DNA from 4 places in the Streptomyces sp. NPDC048664 genome. Region 2 is predicted to be linked to each of the others. Evidence: riboswitches for the same ligand, from Rfam matches in the RefSeq annotation. Region 2 holds a riboswitch; each other region holds the start of a gene.

The links. Region 2 has a riboswitch for cyclic di-AMP ahead of AB0C59_RS15870 (M23 family metallopeptidase). Riboswitches for the same ligand answer to the same signal wherever they lie in the genome.
Positions count from the first base shown of each region.
Region 1: another riboswitch for cyclic di-AMP. It lies ahead of AB0C59_RS01250 (transglycosylase SLT domain-containing protein); the one in region 2 lies ahead of AB0C59_RS15870 (M23 family metallopeptidase).
Region 3: another riboswitch for cyclic di-AMP. It lies ahead of AB0C59_RS14870 (transglycosylase family protein); the one in region 2 lies ahead of AB0C59_RS15870 (M23 family metallopeptidase).
Region 4: another riboswitch for cyclic di-AMP. It lies ahead of AB0C59_RS30740 (M23 family metallopeptidase); the one in region 2 lies ahead of AB0C59_RS15870 (M23 family metallopeptidase).

Region 1 covers NZ_JBEZHK010000001.1:260,793-264,970, reverse strand. The annotation lists gene AB0C59_RS01260 (FAD-dependent oxidoreductase) at 1-87, shown strand, start outside; gene AB0C59_RS01255 (HAD family hydrolase) at 309-1,139, shown strand; gene AB0C59_RS01250 (transglycosylase SLT domain-containing protein) at 1,133-1,627, opposite strand; cyclic di-AMP (ydaO/yuaA leader) riboswitch at 1,647-1,847, opposite strand; gene AB0C59_RS01245 (polyprenyl synthetase family protein) at 2,536-3,546, shown strand; gene AB0C59_RS01240 (DUF2092 domain-containing protein) at 3,779-4,178, shown strand, end outside.
Region 2 covers NZ_JBEZHK010000012.1:86,615-90,792, reverse strand. The annotation lists gene AB0C59_RS15875 (pitrilysin family protein) at 1-1,193, shown strand, start outside; cyclic di-AMP (ydaO/yuaA leader) riboswitch at 1,437-1,609, shown strand; gene AB0C59_RS15870 (M23 family metallopeptidase) at 1,622-2,374, shown strand; gene AB0C59_RS15865 (GntR family transcriptional regulator) at 2,571-3,257, shown strand; gene AB0C59_RS15860 (HPr family phosphocarrier protein) at 3,468-3,749, opposite strand; gene AB0C59_RS15855 (GNAT family N-acetyltransferase) at 3,900-4,178, shown strand, end outside.
Region 3 covers NZ_JBEZHK010000011.1:120,424-124,601, forward strand. The annotation lists gene eno (phosphopyruvate hydratase) at 1-1,131, opposite strand, end outside; gene AB0C59_RS14870 (transglycosylase family protein) at 1,395-2,078, opposite strand; cyclic di-AMP (ydaO/yuaA leader) riboswitch at 2,083-2,250, opposite strand; gene AB0C59_RS14875 (transglycosylase family protein) at 2,448-3,461, opposite strand; gene AB0C59_RS14880 (cytochrome P450) at 3,606-4,178, opposite strand, start outside.
Region 4 covers NZ_JBEZHK010000038.1:48,506-52,683, reverse strand. The annotation lists gene AB0C59_RS30745 (aldo/keto reductase) at 1-773, opposite strand, end outside; gene AB0C59_RS30740 (M23 family metallopeptidase) at 906-1,919, opposite strand; cyclic di-AMP (ydaO/yuaA leader) riboswitch at 1,931-2,090, opposite strand; gene AB0C59_RS30735 (PP2C family protein-serine/threonine phosphatase) at 2,324-3,715, opposite strand; tRNA gene AB0C59_RS30730 (tRNA-Met) at 3,865-3,938, opposite strand; gene AB0C59_RS30725 (dihydrofolate reductase family protein) at 4,058-4,178, opposite strand, start outside.

The DNA.
Region 1 (4,178 bases), on a different contig from region 2:
TCGTACGGTCCGGTGATGCGCTTCGTGTGCGGCACGGAGTTCGCGTCGCCGAGGCTCGCGAAGCATCTGGCGGCGGCGCACGGCTGAGGGCCGGCGCGCGCCGGCGGGTGGGGGAGCGGGCGGACCGGGCCGTGCGGGGCGGTCCGCCCGACGGCTTCGCGGCCCGGCGGATCCGGTCGGGGACGTGAGGGAATCCGGTCGGGGCCGTACGGGGACGCGGTCGCGTCCGTGCGGGGATCCGCCCGGACCGGAGGCTTTCGGTCCGGGCCGGAACGTCGGCGCGTTTCCATCCGTATTCTCTGATCATGATGGCCGCACCCCTCGCATACGAACTCATCGCCACGGACCTGGACGGCACTCTGCTGCGGGGTGACGACACGCTCTCCGACCGGTCGAGGGCCGCTCTGGCGCGGGTCGCTGCGGCGGGTGCCCACCACCTCGTGGTGACGGGGCGCCCGGCGCCGAGGGTCAGGCCGCTGCTGGAGGACCTCGGGGGCAGAGGGCTCGCGGTGTGCGGTCAGGGCGCGCAGGTGTACGACGCGGGCGCGGACCGGCTGCTGTTCTCGGTCACCCTGGACCGGGACCTGGCCGAGACCGCCCTCGGCAAGATCGAGGCCGAGGTGGGCCAGGTGTACGCCGCCGTCGACCAGGACGGGGTGGACGGGCTCACCCTGATCGAACCGGGCTATCTGATGCCGCACCCGTTCCTGCCGGCGGTGCGGGTGGAGCGGCGCGACGACCTGTGGTGCGAGCCCATCAGCAAGGTGCTGCTGCGCCATCACACCCTGACCGACGACGAGCTGGCCACGGTGGCCCGGGGAGCGGTCGGGTCGCTCGCGACCGTCACGATGTCGGGGCCCGGCACCGTCGAGCTCCAGCCCTGCGGCATCACCAAGGCGACGGGGTTGGCGCTGGCCGCCGAGTTCCTGGGCCTGCGGCGGTCGCGGACCCTCGCCTTCGGGGACATGCCCAACGACATCCCCATGTTCCAGTGGGCGGCTCGCGGTGTCGCCATGGCGAACGCGCACCCCGAACTCAAGGCGGTCGCCGACGAGATCACCACGTCGAACGAGGACGACGGCATCGCCGTCGTCCTCGAACGTTTGTTTGCCCGCGACTCCGTTGCCAGGCCTCAGTAGGCGCTGTTGACGTTGTCGATCGAGCCGTAGCGGTGGGCGGCGTAGTTGCAGGCCGCGGTGATGTTCGCGACCGGGTCGTACGGGTCGAAGGCCGTGCCCGGCACGTGGTACGTGCGGAAGGTCGGGTCGATGACCTGGAGGAGCCCCTTGGAGGGGATGCCCTTCTTGGCGTTCGAGTCCCAGAGGTTGATGGCGTTCGGGTTGCCCGACGACTCGCGCATCACGTTGCGGTAGATGCCGTTGTAGGAGCCGGGGATCCCGTGCTGCGCCATGATGGCGAGCGACTGGCGTATCCAGCTGTCGAGGGTGCCGGCGCGGTAGGTGGCACCGGCGGCCTTGGTGGTCGTGGACGAGGCCGGGGTGGCGGCGGAGGCGCCGGTGGCTCCCATGACAGGGAGGGCGATGACGGCGGCTCCCGCTCCCGCGACAGCGAGGGCGCGGGCGACGCGGGCGGCCTTGGAGCTGTGGTCCCGGCGGCGTGCGGGCAATGCGAAAGCGGACACGGTGGATTCCTCTCCGTCGCCTGCGAGGTGAGCTGTCGGGTTCGGGCGGGGAGGTGCCCGGCCGCTTCCTCGGGGTCGAGGTCGCGGCTTCACCCCTAGCCGTTCCGGACGGTGTCCGGCTCGGCGACTTACCTGGGTCCCCCGCTCCTGCCGTGGTGGGGTCGAAGGGTCCTTGAGCGGTGGCAGGATTCGGCGTTCCGCTCGGGTCCATGGAAGGTATGCGACAGCACATGTCGGGAACAAGGGTCGAAATCGCGCACTGAGGGGATTGATCCTCACCTGCAGGAATAGGGCGATTGATCCACTGTGCGCGGAAGCGGCAACGTGCCGTTCGCGAAGGACGTGTTGACGGTGCGTCCGCAATGCCCGTGATCATGGGGTAGTGACCCATTTCACGCGCCGGGTGCGCTCGCGGGATGACGTGAAGGCGGGGTGGATTATCGGGCGAAGCGGACATTTAACCCAAAAGGTGCCACTGCGTCAGCAGGGGTGGGCGACTGGAGCGCGATTCCTAGATCGGACATTGAGTGCGATAAAGGGGCAAAAGGCGCGAGCGTGCGACGTCGAGCTCTGCGACGGGCTCGGCGGGGTACCCGGATTGGCGTGAATCCGCGGCACCGTCTGCGCAAGGGTGGCGCTTATCGGCTATGTAGATGAATGTGTGTTCGTATCACCCGATCAAGAACATACCGTTCGTGATCCGATACCGCCCGGCCTGGAACTGTGGGCGCTCGCGGTGATCGAAACCTGACCGGATACGCTGACTTGAGTGAAGGCGACGACAGATCGACAACTCGACGAGTCGCGGCGACAGACGTGGCCCTCACCCAAGTGACCGTCCTTGAGACCGACCGTGTGATCGTCAGCAGACGTCAGCAGACAGGAGACCCCACGTGACCGTCGTCGGGCCGTTCGGGCTGAGCGTGCGGGACCAGGCTCTGGAAGCCGATGTCCAGGCCGGATTGGTCGCTGTCGAGGAGGGGTTGCTCGACGCCACCAAGAGCGAGGTCCCCTTCATCACGGAGGCCGCCCAGCACCTCCTGCGCGCGGGCGGGAAGCGGTTCAGGCCCCTGCTGGTGATGCTCGCGGCGCAGTTCGGCGACCGGTACGCGCCGGGCGTCGTGCCCTCGGCGGTGGTCGTGGAGCTGACCCACCTCGCCACGCTCTACCACGACGACGTGATGGACGAGGCCGACGTGCGGCGCAGCGTCGACAGCGCGAACACCCGCTGGGGCAACTCGGTGGCGGTCCTCACCGGCGACTTCCTGTTCGCCCGGGCGTCCCACATCCTGGCCGACCTCGGCCCGGAGGCGGTCCGCATCCAGGCGGAGGCGTTCGAACGGCTGGTCACCGGACAGATCCTGGAGACGGCGGGACCGCGGGACGGCCGCGACCCGGTGGACCACTACCTCGACGTACTCGCCGGCAAGACCGGTTCGCTGGTTGCCGTGGCCTGCCGCTTCGGGGCGATGATGTCGGGCGCCGACGAGACGGTCGTGGACGTCCTGACGCAGTACGGCGAGCGGCTCGGCGTGGCCTTCCAACTGGCCGACGACGTCCTGGACATCGCGTCCGACTCGCACGAGTCGGGGAAGACCCCCGGCACGGACCTGCGCGAAGGCATCCCCACCCTCCCGGTCCTGCGCCTGCGCGAACGCGCCGAGCGCCTGGGGCTGCCGGAGGACATCGCCCTGGTCGACCTCCTGAACTCGGACCTCACCGACGACGGCCGGCACGCGGAGGCCCTCACGCGGCTGCGCGCCCACCCGGCCCTGGAGCAGGCGCGCCGCGACACCGTCCGGTACGCGGAGGACGCCCGCGCGGCCCTGGCGCCGCTGCGTGAATGCGGCGCGAAGACCGCCCTGACCCAGCTGTGCGACGCCGTGGTGCACCGGGCGGGCTGACGCCCCCGTCCCGGATCCCCGGAGGTCCGGGCGGAGCGCCCCCTGAGGGGAGCGGGCCGCCGTGTCATACCCCAGGATTACGCGGAGTTGGGCCCGCGGTCTGACGATTCCCGCCCGTCGTTTTGGTCAGATGGGAGACACCACCTCACAGGAGTCTGGGCGACAATGGCGGCGCGGGGGTGGACGAGTGCACGGACAGAAGGCCGCCGCCGACGACGGAGGTAAGGCACACATGGCACCCTACGAATCCGACGAGAGCACACCGGCAGGGACGGCCGAGGGCGTGCGCGACGGGCGGCGCAAGGCCACGCGGTACGCCGTCCCGGTGGCCGTGGTGGGAGTGGCCGCGGCGACGATCGGTCTCGTCCCGGCCTTCGCGGGGTCCGGCGACCCGGACCTGCCCAGGATCAGTGCCCAGCAGCTCATCCAGAAGGTCGCCGAGTCCGACGTCCAGCAGGTGTCCGGCACGGTGAAGATCAGCACGGACCTCGGCCTGCCGGACCTCGGCGGCCTGCAGGACACCTTCGCCTCGGGCGCGCTGTCCCAGGGGGCGGGCGGCAAGGACGGCTCGGCCGCCGACCCGAGCTCCAGGCTGCTCGCGCTGGCCTCCGGCACCCACACCCTCCGCGTCG
Region 2 (4,178 bases):
ACGGCGTCGCCACGATCATGGCGCGCGCGTTCTCCGAGGGCACCGACAAGCACTCCGCCGAGGAGTTCGCCGCGGAGCTGGAGCGCTGCGGTGCCACCCTCGACGCGCACGCCGACCACCCCGGTGTCCGCCTCTCCCTCGAAGTCCCGGCCTCCCGGCTGTCGAAGGCGCTCGGACTGCTCGCCGACGCCCTCAGGGCACCGGCGTTCGCCGACAGCGAGGTGGAGCGCCTGGTGCGCAACCGCCTCGACGAGATCCCCCACGAGGCCGCCAACCCGGGCCGGCGCGCCGCCAAGGAGCTCTCCAAGGAGCTGTTCCCGGCGTCCTCGCGCATGTCCCGCCCCCGCCAGGGCACCGAGGAGACGGTCTCCGGCATCGACTCCGCGGCCGTCCGCGCCTTCTACGAGCGCCATGTCCGCCCGGCGACCGCCACCGCGGTCGTGGTCGGCGACCTCACCGGGGTCGACCTGGACGAGCTGCTCGGCGACACCCTCGGCGCCTGGACGGGATCCCCCGCGGGGCCGCGTCCCGTGCCTCCGGTGACCGCGGACGACACCGGCCGTGTGATCATCGTGGACCGTCCCGGGGCCGTCCAGACGCAGCTGCTGATCGGACGGGTCGGCGCCGACCGGCACGACCGTGTGTGGCCCGCGCAGGTGCTCGGCACCTACTGCCTGGGCGGCACCCTCACCTCGCGTCTGGACCGGGTCCTGCGGGAGGAGAAGGGCTACACCTACGGGGTGCGGGCCTTCGGCCAGGTGCTGCGGTCGGCACCCGACGGCACGGGCGCCGCGATGCTGGCCATCAGCGGCTCCGTCGACACGCCGAACACCGGTCCGGCGCTGGACGACCTCTGGAAGGTGCTGCGCACCCTCGCCGCCGAGGGCCTGACGGACGCCGAGCGCGATGTCGCCGTGCAGAACCTGGTGGGGGTGGCCCCCCTGAAGTTCGAGACCGCCGCCGCCGTCGCCAGCACGCTCGCCGACCAGGTCGAGCAGCACCTGCCGGACGACTTCCAGGCAAGGCTCTACCAGGCGCTCGCGGCCACGGGCACGGTGGAGGCCACCGCGGCCGTCGTGAACGCGTTCCCGATGGACCGCCTGGTGACGATCCTGGTCGGCGACGCCGCGCAGATCGAGGAGCCGGTCAGGGCGCTCGGGATCGGCGAGGTGAAGGTCGTGACCGCGGAGTAGGGCGGCGTCCCGGCCGGTCGGGCGCCGCCCCGGCCGGGTGAGGGTCGCGCACGGCGTCCGGCCGGGGCCTGGTGGTCGTTCCGCCACCAGGCCCCGGCCTCCCTTATGTCCGTATTGCCGCAAGGTTGACGCTCCGCCCTGTGGGATGCGCTACAAACACGGCTGTCGGTTTGGCGTTGGTAAGAGGGTCCTTCTAGCGTCGACCGGGCTGTTCGTCAGGCAGTGCGCCGCGCCCGCGGCACCGGACAGCCATCGCCGAGTCCCCGTACGGCGCGAGCCAGGGGAGCCGGGGACCCATCCCGCGCCTTCGTCACCGCAGGCGCCCACGTCCCTGGGGTGAATCGGGCGTCAGCCCGTAGGAGACCTTCCTGCTCCGAACCCGTCAGCTAACCCGGTAGGCGAGAGGGAAGGAAAGGACCAGCCACTTCATGGCGTTCACTCGCGCCACCGGGAAGCACCGTCGTCCCAGCCGCATGAAGCGTACGACCGCGAACGCCGTGGGCGTCGCGGCCCTGACCACCACCGGCGTCGTCGGCGCGCTGGCCGCGCCGGCGCTCGCCGCCGGCCATCCCGTCGAGCAGACCGGACTGATGCAGGCCGTCACGCTCGGGGACTCGGTCGCCGAGCAGATCGACGCCCAGGCCACCGCCCAGAAGCAGGCGGCCGAACGGAAGCAGGCCGAGGAGGCCGCGCGCAAGCGGGCCGCCGAGAAGGCGGCGAAGGAGCGCGAGGCCAAGGAGCGCGCCGCCCGCGCGGCCGAGCGCCGCCGCCTGAACACGTTCGTGGCGCCGGTCTTCGGCTCCTACGTCTCCACCGGCTACAAGAGCGGTGGGTCCCTGTGGTCCTCCGGCAGCCACACCGGTATCGACTTCCACGCCGCCACCGGTACGCCCGTGCACGCGGTGGGCGCCGGTACGGTCGTCGACACGGGGTGGGGCGGTGCGTACGGCAACCAGGTCGTCATCAAGATGAACGACGGCTCCTACACCCAGTACGGCCACCTGTCGTCCATCGGCGTCTCGGTGGGGGAGCGGGTCACCCCGGGCCGCCAGATAGCGCTCTCCGGGGCCACCGGCAACGCCACCGGGCCTCATCTGCACTTCGAGGCCCGCACCTCCCCGGACTACGGCTCGGACATCGACCCGGTCGCCTACCTCCGGTCGCACGGCGTGAACGTCTGAAAACCTGAGCGACCGAACAGCTGAGCAATACGACGGCCCCGGATCCGATCCGGGGCCGTCGGCGTTTCGAACAGCCGTCTGTCCAAAAAATATCCACGATTCCGGCCCGCCGTCGGAAATTCCGTCCCGTTGCCATAGAGTCGGTCGAAGACACCGGCCGGTGGCGTTCGGCGGGAATTCGAGGCGGAGGTCGGACATGCGCATTCCGGCGCACGCGGTATGCACGGCGATCCGTGACGACATCGTCTCGGGCGTCCACGCGCGTGGCGGCCGGCTCACCGAGGAACTCCTCGCGCGCCGCTACGGCGTCTCCCGCGTCCCCGTGCGCGAGGCGCTGCGCACCCTGGAGGCCGAGGGCTTCGTGGTCACCCGCAGACACGCGGGCGCGTGCGTGGCCGAGCCCACCGAGCAGGAGGGCGCCGACCTCCTGGAGATGCGGACGCTCCTGGAGCCGCTGGCCGCCGCACGCGCGGCGCAGCGCCGGTCCCAGGCCCATCTCAAGGTGCTGCGCGGCCTGGTGGGGCTGGGCCAGGAGCGGGTCAGGAAGGGCGGCGGCGAGGATCTGGGCGCGCTCGACACCTGGTTCCACGAGACGCTCGCCCAAGCCGGTGGGAGCCCCGCCCTGACCTCCGCGCTCGCTCAGCTGCGCCACAAGATCGCTTGGATGTACGCGATCGAGGCACCCCGCGTCGGTCTCGCGGAGGCCTGGGTCGAGTACGGCGCCATCGTGGACGCCGTGACCCGGCGGGACGCGGAGCGCGCGCGGGCGATCACGGCCCGGCACGCCGTGCGCACGGCCGGCGCGCACCGCCTCCGCCCCGCTTCCGTCGACGACGTGAGGGCTTCGCAACATCCCGTAAACACGAACGCTCTCCGGAATTAACAAGAGGGCCGTACAAAAGAGATATTCTCCGGGTGTCTTTCGTCGGTCTGTTCCGCGCGGCATGGTCGGCCGTTTCGGACAGCCGTTTCACGCGACCGTTTCGGACGTCCTGATTTCTTCCTGCAGGGAAATCGCATGACAAAGCCGCGCCCGCCCCGAAGGGCGACGCGGCTCGGTCGCGCGGTGTTTCCCCGAGGGGTGGCCGACGGCTCAGACGGTCTCGGGAAGCTCTTCCAGGCCCTCGGCCACCAGCTTGGCGAGCCGGTCCAGGGCGGCGTCCGCGCCCTCCGCCTCCGACGCCAGGACGATCTCCTCGCCGCCCTGTGCGCCCAGGCTGAGGACCGCGAGCATGGACGCGGCGTTCACGGGGGCGCCGTCCGCCTTGGCGATGGTCACGGGAACGCCGGAGGCCGTGGCCGCCCGGACGAAGATGGAGGCGGGGCGGGCGTGGAGGCCCTCGGCCCAGCCGACGTTGACGCGGCGCTCAGCCATGTGATGCTGCCCTTCAGGTGTACAGGGTTGTCTAGACCAGTGTTCCACAGGTGCGGCGCGCTCATAAAGGGGCGGCGGGCGCGCCCGGTCCGGCCCTCCCAGCCTGCCTCGCGCCACCACCTGACGCGACCGAGCCTTACTGTGGAGCCCATGCAGACGGCCCCGGACCGGCACGAGTACCCCGCTCACTGGGAGGCGGACGTGGTGCTGCGCGACGGCGGCACCGCGCGCATCCGGCCCATCACCGTGGATGACGCCGAGCGCCTCGTCAGCTTCTACGAGCAGGTCTCGGACGAGTCGAAGTACTACCGCTTCTTCGCCCCGTATCCGCGGCTGTCCGCCAAGGACGTCCGCCGCTTCACGCACCACGACTTCGTGGACCGGGTGGGACTCGCGGTCACCGTGGGCGGAGAGTTCATCGCCACCGTG
Region 3 (4,178 bases), on a different contig from region 2:
GTCGGCGATGGTGACGTCCTCGGTCTCGCCGGAGCGGTGGGACATCATGCACTTGAAGCCGCTGCGCTGGGCCAGCTCCACGGCGTCCAGGGTCTCGGTGAGCGAGCCGATCTGGTTGACCTTGACGAGCAGGGCGTTGGCGGTGCCCTCCTCGATGCCGCGGGCCAGGCGCTCGGGGTTGGTGACGAACAGGTCGTCGCCGACGAGCTGGACCTTGTCGCCGAGCTTGTCGGTGATGACCTTCCAGCCGGCCCAGTCGTCCTCGAACAGCGGGTCCTCGATGGAGACGAGCGGGTAGGCCGCGACGAGCTCCTCGTAGTACTCCGTCATCTCGGCGGCGGAGTGCTCCTTGCCCTCGAAGAGGTACTTGCCGTCCTTGTAGAACTCGGAGGCGGCGACGTCCAGGGCGAGGGCGACCTGCTCGCCGGGCACGTACCCGGCCTGCTTGATGGCCTCGAGGATGAGGTCCAGGGCCTCGCGGTTGGAGCCGAGGTTCGGGGCGAAGCCGCCCTCGTCACCGAGGCCGGTGGACAGGCCCTTGGTCTTCAGCACCTTCTTGAGGGTGTGGTAGACCTCGGTGCCCCAGCGCAGCGCCTCGGAGAAGGACTCCGCGCCGATCGGGGCGATCATGAACTCCTGGATGTCCACGTTGGAGTCGGCGTGCGAGCCGCCGTTGAGGATGTTCATCATCGGCACCGGCAGCAGGTGCGCGTTCGGGCCGCCCAGGTAGCGGAAGAGCGGGAGGTCGCTGGCCTCGGAGGCTGCGTGGGCGACGGCGAGGGAGACGCCGAGGATGGCGTTGGCGCCGAGCGAGCCCTTGTTGTCGGTGGCGTCCAGGTCGAACATCGCCTGGTCGATCAGGCGCTGCTCGGTGGCGTCGTAGCCGACGAGCTCCGGGCCGATCTGCTCGATGACGGCGAGGACCGCCTTCTCCACACCCTTGCCCTGGTAGCGGTTGGGGTCGCCGTCGCGCAGCTCGACGGCCTCGAAGGCGCCGGTGGAGGCGCCGGACGGAACGGCGGCACGACCCGTGCTGCCGTCGTCGAGGCCGACCTCGACCTCGACCGTGGGGTTGCCTCGGGAGTCCAGGATTTCCCGGGCTACGACGACGTCGATGGACGGCACGAGCATCTCCTTCTTGGATGTGACGCTGAGAGTGCGGGGCACTTGCGACTAGAGCCTATCCGTCCCGGACCGGCGGCCGGCCGACCGACCGCCCCGTGGACGGGGTGACACCCCACATTGTTTCACGTCGGAACAAAGAGGGCGAGGGGCCGGGGTGATCCCGGTGAAGGGCTCTGGACGCGGAAGGAAAAAGCCCCGCTCCGGTGGGTACGGGGGAACACGCACCGGAGCGGGGGTCCGTGGGGACGGGGGCCGTCAGGGGCCGGGGATCACTTCAGGTGCAGCTGCTGACCCGGGAAGATCAGGTCGGCGTCGTGGACGATGTCCTTGTTCAGCTCGAACAGCTTCGCCCAGCCGCCCTGCACGTGGTGCCGCTCGGCGATCGCGCCGAGGGTGTCGCCCGCGACGACCTTGTACTCGCCGTCACCCTTCTCGACCTTCTGGCCGGTCGGGGTGGTCACGGTCGCACGCGGGGCCGGGGCCTTCGGGCGGGTGGTGGAGCGGGAGGCCTTCTCCTCGGCGGGGCGGGGAGCCGCCTTCGTGGTGACGGAGGGGGCCGGGGCGGCGGCGCCGCCGTCCGAGGCGCTGGACAGGCCCTTGCCGCAGACCGGCCAGGCGCCCTTGCCCTGACCCGCGAGGACCTTCTCGGCGACGGCTATCTGCTGCGCCTTGCCGGCGAGGTCGGCACGGGAGGCGTAGGCGGTGCCACCGTAGGCGGCCCAGGTGGAGTCGGTGAACTGAAGGCCGCCGTAGAAGCCGTTGCCGGTGTTGATGGACCAGTTGCCGCCCGACTCGCACTGGGCGACGGCGTCCCACTCGGTGGTGGTGGCGGCGGAGGCGTTGCCGGCCGCGAGCAGCGGGGCGGCGACCGCGGCGCCGGTGACACCGGCGAGCGTGACGGCGCGAACGGCCTTGGACGGACGACGGTGCTTGCCCTTGCCGGAAAACAGCATGGTTCGATCCCCTCACCGACGCCTGCGAGGTGAGCTGTCGGGTTCGGGCCGGTTGAGTTGCCCGGCCGCGCACCTCGTGAGTGCGCGGCTTCACCCCAAGCCGCTCCCGGTCATCGTCCGGGCGCGGCACCTACCTTGGGTCCCCCGCTCCTGCCTACGGCGCTCGAAGCGACGACTGTTCCCACACGGCCGCTGGCAGGACTCGGCGTTGCGACAGGCGGGGCCCGCTGTGGCGAGCGAGACGACCGTAAGCAGCCGATCGCCCGATCTCCAAAGACGATCAGGGCCTATGAGACTCATGTCTCACTCTCACGAAACCGGACATTCGCCGCGAAGTGGGGTGCGAACTCCCGGCTTCGCGGCACCAGTTCAGGAGGGGTCCGCCGCCGGCCGGGCGTCCAGCGCGAGGCTCTGACCCGGGAATATGAGGTCGGGGTCGGCGCCCACGGCGCCCTTGTTCGCCTCGTACAGCACGGCCCATCCGCCCTTGAGGTCAAGGGAGTCGGCGATGGCCGACAGACTGTCGCCGGGGCGGACGGTGTAGGTGCCGTCGGCCGCGCCGCGTGCGTCGTCCGCGCCGCGTGAGGCGTGCCGGCCGGACGCGTCGTCCGTGCGGCCGTCCTCCGCGCTGCCGCCGCGATGGCGTCCGGCACCCGGGGTCGTGTCGTCGCCGGCGTGCGAAGAGGGGTCGCTCCGGCCCGACTTGCCCGAGTCGTCGCGCTTCGCGGTGGGGGTGGGCGAGCCGGCGGGGCTCCGGGGGGCGTCGGAGCCCGCCCGGGTGCCGTCCGCGTCCGGGGTGGTGGAGGAGGAGGGTGCGGGCGAGGAGGTGCCCGTGGACGGCGTCGAGGCCGCCGACGGCGAGGAGGAGCCGGACGAGCCCGACGAGTCGGTTGTGCCGGACGAGTCGGACAGGCCGGAGTCCATGCCCGGGTCCGTGCCCGGGTCGTCCGAGTGGGAGCCGCCGGTCAGGTCGTCCGCGAGGCCCGTGACGACGTCGGCGGAGCCGGAGTCGTGGGCGAGCCCGGCGGCCTGGCCGCAGCCGGGCCAGGCGGAGGCGCCCCGGTCGGCGAGGATCTTCTCGGCGACCGCGATCTGCTGCGAGCGGCTCGCCTGGTCGGGGGTCGGGGCGTAGTCGAGGCCGCCGTACCGGTTCCAGTCCTGCTTCGTCAGGTGAAGCCCGCCGTAGTGGCCGTCACTGGTGTGCGCGCTCCAGGAACCGCCGCTCTCGCAGCTCGCGACCTGGTCCCACGTGGTGCCGCTGGCGGCGCTCGCACCGGAGGCCGCCAGCAGCGGGATCGCGATGGCGGAGCCGGTCACTCCGGCCGCGACGAGGAGCGCGGGAGCCTGGCGGGGGCGACGGTGACGACCGTTCCCGGAGAGCATGCGGTTGCCTTTCACACGACAGCGGTGGCCGACGCGGCGCTGGTGGGGTCCCGCCGCGTTGCTGCGTGAACGTATCCGCAGACACTTGCTTGTCACAAGTTCATGCAGCGCAGATCACGTGAAGATCACATTACTGAGGGAGTGTCAGGTTTTTGTGACGGTCGGCGTGTTCACCACCGGGGTGAACTCCACGGGAAGGGTGCGCAGCCCGCGCATGATGAGACCGCCGCGCCAGCGCAGATCGGAGGGTTCGGCGGCGAGGCGCAGGTCCGGGAGGCGGGTGAGCAGCGTGGCGAGCGCGGTCTGCCCCTCCAGGCGCGCGAGCGGGGCGCCGAGGCAGTAGTGGATGCCGTGCCCGTACCCCAGGTGCTGGTTGTCCCGGCGGCTCAGGTCGAGCACGTCGGGGTCGGCGAACCGCGCGGGGTCGCGGTCGGCCGCGGCGAGCACGACCAGGACCGGATCCCCCGCCGCGATGTCCTGTCCGCCGACGGTCAGCGGCTGGGTGGCGAAGCGCCAGGTGGCCAGCTCGACCGGGCCGTCGTAGCGCAGGAGTTCCTCCACCCCGGTCTCCAGCAGGCCTCGTTCGCCGCGGGCGAGGGAGTCCTGGAGGCGGGTGCGCTGGCCGGGGTGGGTGAGCAGGGCGTACGTGCCGTTGCCGATGAGGTTGACCGTGGTCTCGAAGCCGGCGAAGAGCAGGATGAAGGCCATGGCCGCGGC
Region 4 (4,178 bases), on a different contig from region 2:
TCCGTCGCGATCTGGTCGAGAACCGCCAGGACCCGCTGGCCGCGTTCGGTCTCCAGGTGCTTGCCCGCGCCCTGCGCCCGCTGGGAGTCCACCGTGACGCCCGGCCGGTACTTGCCCGTGAGGAAGCCGGACGCCAGCGCGTAGTACGGCATCGCCGCGAGGCCCGCCCGGGAGGCGACGTCCTGGAGCGCGCCCTCGTACGTGTCGCGGGAGACCAGGTTGTAGTGCGGCTGGAGTGCCACGTACCGCGCCAGGTTCTCGCGGTCGGAGAGGTCGAGGGACTCCCGCAGCCGCTCGGCGGAGATGTTGGAGGCGCCGATGGCGCGCACCTTGCCCGCCCTCACCAGCTGGTCGAGCGCGCCGATGATCTCCTCGACGGGGACCTCGGGCTCGTCGAAGTGCGTGTAGTAGAGGTCGATGTAGTCGGTGCCCAGCCGACTGAGCGAGGCGTCGGCCGCGGCCCTGATGTTGGCGGCGGACAGACCCATGTGCTCGGGGTGCCGGGCGACCTTCGTGGCGACGACGACGTCCGCGCGGTTGCCCCGCGCCTTGAGCCAGTTGCCGATGACGGTCTCGGACTCGCCGCCCCGGTGGCCGGGGACCCACGCCGAGTACGCGTCGGCCGTGTCCACGAAGTTGCCGCCGGCGGCGGTGTAGGCGTCGAGGACGGCGAAGGACCGCGTCTCGTCGGCGGTCCAGCCGAAGACGTTGCCGCCGAGCGAGAGCGGGAAGACCTCGAGGTCGGAGGAGCCCAGTTTGCGGAGAGAAGTCATGCTCTACGACAACGCGCGAACCGGTGAGAAGTTGTGCGGGGCGGCAGCAAAGATCACGCAAACAAACGGATCGTCACGTTCCGCCCCCGTGGGCGCCCGCCGGGGCGAGGGCACGGGGGCGGAAGGAGCGTGTCAGGGGTTGAGGCCCCGGCCCTGCAGCCAGGCCAGCGGGTCGATCGCGGCGCCGCCGTTCGGGTGCACCTCCAGGTGCAGGTGTGGACCCGTCACGTTGCCGGTCGCACCCACCCGCCCGATGACGTCGCCCGTGGTCACCTTCTGCCCGACGCTGACGTTGATCGAGGACTGGTGGCAGAACCACAGCTCCGTGCCGTCGTCCAGGGTCAGGATCGTCCGGTAGCCGTACGAACCGGCCCAGCCCGCCTCGGTGATGGTGCCGCCGTGGATCGCCTTGATGAGCGTCCCGGTGGGCGCGGCGAAGTCGAGGCCGGTGTGGTAGCCGGAGGACCACATGGAGCCCGCGTCGCCGAAGTGCGAGGTCAGGGTGTAGGAGGAGGTCGGCAGCGTGTACTGCTTGGCGAGATCGGCCAACTTCTTGGCCTCGGCCGCCTTCTTGGCCTCCGCCTCCTTCTTGGCCGCGTCGGCCTTGGCCACGGCCGTGTCCTGCGCCTTGGCCGCCTCGGCGGCGGCCTGCTTCACGGCGGCGTCCTGCGCCACCCGCGCGGCGACGGCGGCGGCCTGGTTCTGCCGGGCCTCGGCCTGCTGCATGATGCGGGCGCGCAGCGCCTCGGCCGCGCCACCGGAGGAGTCCGAGGCTGCGTCGTCGGCCGTCGCGGTCGCGGAGTGCCCGGCGGTGCCGGCGTCCTCGCTGATGAGTTCCTTGGCCGAGTGCGTGAGCGAGGACAGGTCCGGCATGGAGAGGGAGACCGGCGCCTTGCCGGTCTGGGCGCTGGCCATGCCGCCCGCGCCGACGGCCGCTATGACGCCGACGCCGAGGACGGTGGAGCTGCGCGCGAGCCCGCCGCCACGCTGCTTGCTGACGCGGTGCCGGCCGCGCACGGGACGGAGGGAGTCCTCGGTGGGGTTCCACTCCTCCCAGGGGCCCTCGTCCGCGCCGGGCGCGAAGCCGAACGTCTGGGGGTCGTTCGGAGCGAACGAGGTGCTCTGGGCAGGCCGGTTGGACGCCACGTGGGCGCACTCCTTTCCTTCCGTCTCGCCTACCGGGTTAGCTGACGGGTTCGGAGAGGAAGGTCTCCTACGCGCGTATACCGGCCGTGTTGCGCACACGGCGATACCCGCTCGATTCACCCCAAGGTGGTGGTTCCCCGGTTCCCTCGCGGGATTCGGCACACGCGCACGGAGCCGTCTCTTGTGACGGCTGGGACAACCGCGCTGCGTTATCGAACGTTAATAGACTCGGGGCCCTGATTCCAAGCGGTTCCGAGAGATCCTTAACGCCGTTGGCCAGGACTTTCAGGCCACGACCTACCCAAAAAGGGCGAGTTACCCCCGCCCGGTAAACCTCCGGCGGGATGACGGTTCGTCAATCGTTACGCGGAGAGCCTCCGGGTCCGCGCCCGTCGTGATAACGATCAAGAACGCGCGGACGCCCCCGAAGCGACCTCGGAGGTCCCGGAGGCTTCCGCCGTCCCGGAGGCCTCGGACGCCTCGGGGCGGCGTACGGCGAGCAGGGCCATGTCGTCCGTCGCGCGGCCCTTGGTGTGCCGGGCGACGTCCTCCACCACGGCGGACAGGAGGGCGCCGGGTCCGGCGGTGGCCCGGCCGGCCAGCCGGACCGCGGGGTCGTAGAACTCGCCGCGCGCGTCCCGCGCCTCGGAGACGCCGTCCGTGTGCAGGAGCAGCGTCGCCCCGGGCGGGAACTCCCGCTCCTCGGCCCGGTCGGGCCAGACCCCGAGGTCCCCCATGCCGAGCGGCAGCGCGCTCTCCCCCGCCTCCAGCACGCGCAGGGTGCCGTCCGGCGACAGGAGCAGGGGGGAGGGGTGGCCGCGGTTGACGATGCGGACGGCCCCGCCGCCGTGCGGGATCTCCACGAGCACCGCGGTGGTGAAGCCCTCGAACGCGTCGAGCCCCTCCCGCCGGGCGCCCTCGCGCGACAGCGCCCGCTCCAGGCGCTGGGCGACGGCCTCCAGCGTCGTCTCCTGCTCGGCCGCCTCCCGGAAGGCGCCGAGCAGCACGGCGACCGCGGCCACGGCCCCCATCCCCTTGCCCCGCACGTCCCCGACGATCAGCCGCACACCGTGCGGGGAGTCCTGCACGGCGTACAGGTCGCCGCCGATGAAGGCACCCGCGTGCGCCGCCTCGTAGCGGGCGGCGATGTCCAGTCCGCCGATCCGGGCGGCCGGCTCGGGCAGCACGGCGCGCTGGACGGCGCCGGCGATCTCGCGGGCGGAGGCGAGCCGCTCGTTCTTGCGGCGTACGAGCACGTTGAGCAGGACGGCCAGGACGGCGACGGTGACGATGGTGACCGTCTCGGTGACCGACCCGGCGTGCCCGGCGGAACCGACCCCGAGGCGGGCCCCGAGACGTGTCCCGAGCACGGCGAGGATCGCGGCCACCCCGATCAGGACGGTGCCGCGCAACGTGTACAGGGGCGCGGCGACCAGCGGTGCGGCCGTGAAGAGGGGGCCCGCCGTGACGTCGGAGGGCGTCAGGCAGTCGTAGCCGGCGCCCACGGCGATCAGCAGCGCGGGCAGGGCGGACAGGAACGCCCGCGCGCACCGGACGCGACGCGCCTCGCCGCCGCCGGCACCCGCGCCACCCGCACGGCCTGGAGTGTCGCGGCCGTCCCGCCTGTCGGCGCCCGGGGAGCCGTCGGGCCCGGGGGAACCGTCCGGCCCGGGATCGCCGGACGGCCGGCCGCCGTCCGCCGGCCGGTCCGGTCGATCTCGTCGGTCTTCTCGGCCCTGTCGGCCCTGTCGGTCGTGGAACGTCTCGACGTACCGCGCACCTGCTTGCTGCACCACCCGTACAGGTTTTCCGGAAGGTGGGCGGAAGGCGACCGCTGTGGGCCGGCCGGAGTACGGGCGGCCGGAGCGGGGACGACGGCCCCCGGAAACGGTCCCCGGAAACACGAAGGGCCGGAGCCCTTTCGGACTCCGGCCTTCGCGTTCAGTAGCGGGGACAGGATTTGAACCTGCGACCTCTGGGTTATGAGCCCAGCGAGCTACCGAGCTGCTCCACCCCGCGTCGGTGAAACCAGTGTACGTCATCCGCGGGGGCCGACGCACACTCGTTTCCCACGCACCGTCCCCGACCAGCGGATCGCGGCGCCCGAGGGGGCCGCGGCCCGGGTGGGGGCGGGGTGGTCAGGGGTGGGCAGGCGGGGCGAGCAGATGGGCGTTCGGGGCCTGGGCGAGCGCCTCGTACTCCGGCAGCAGCACCACGTCGGCGCCCCGCGCCGCCAGGACGGCGTTCCCGTCGGCCGCC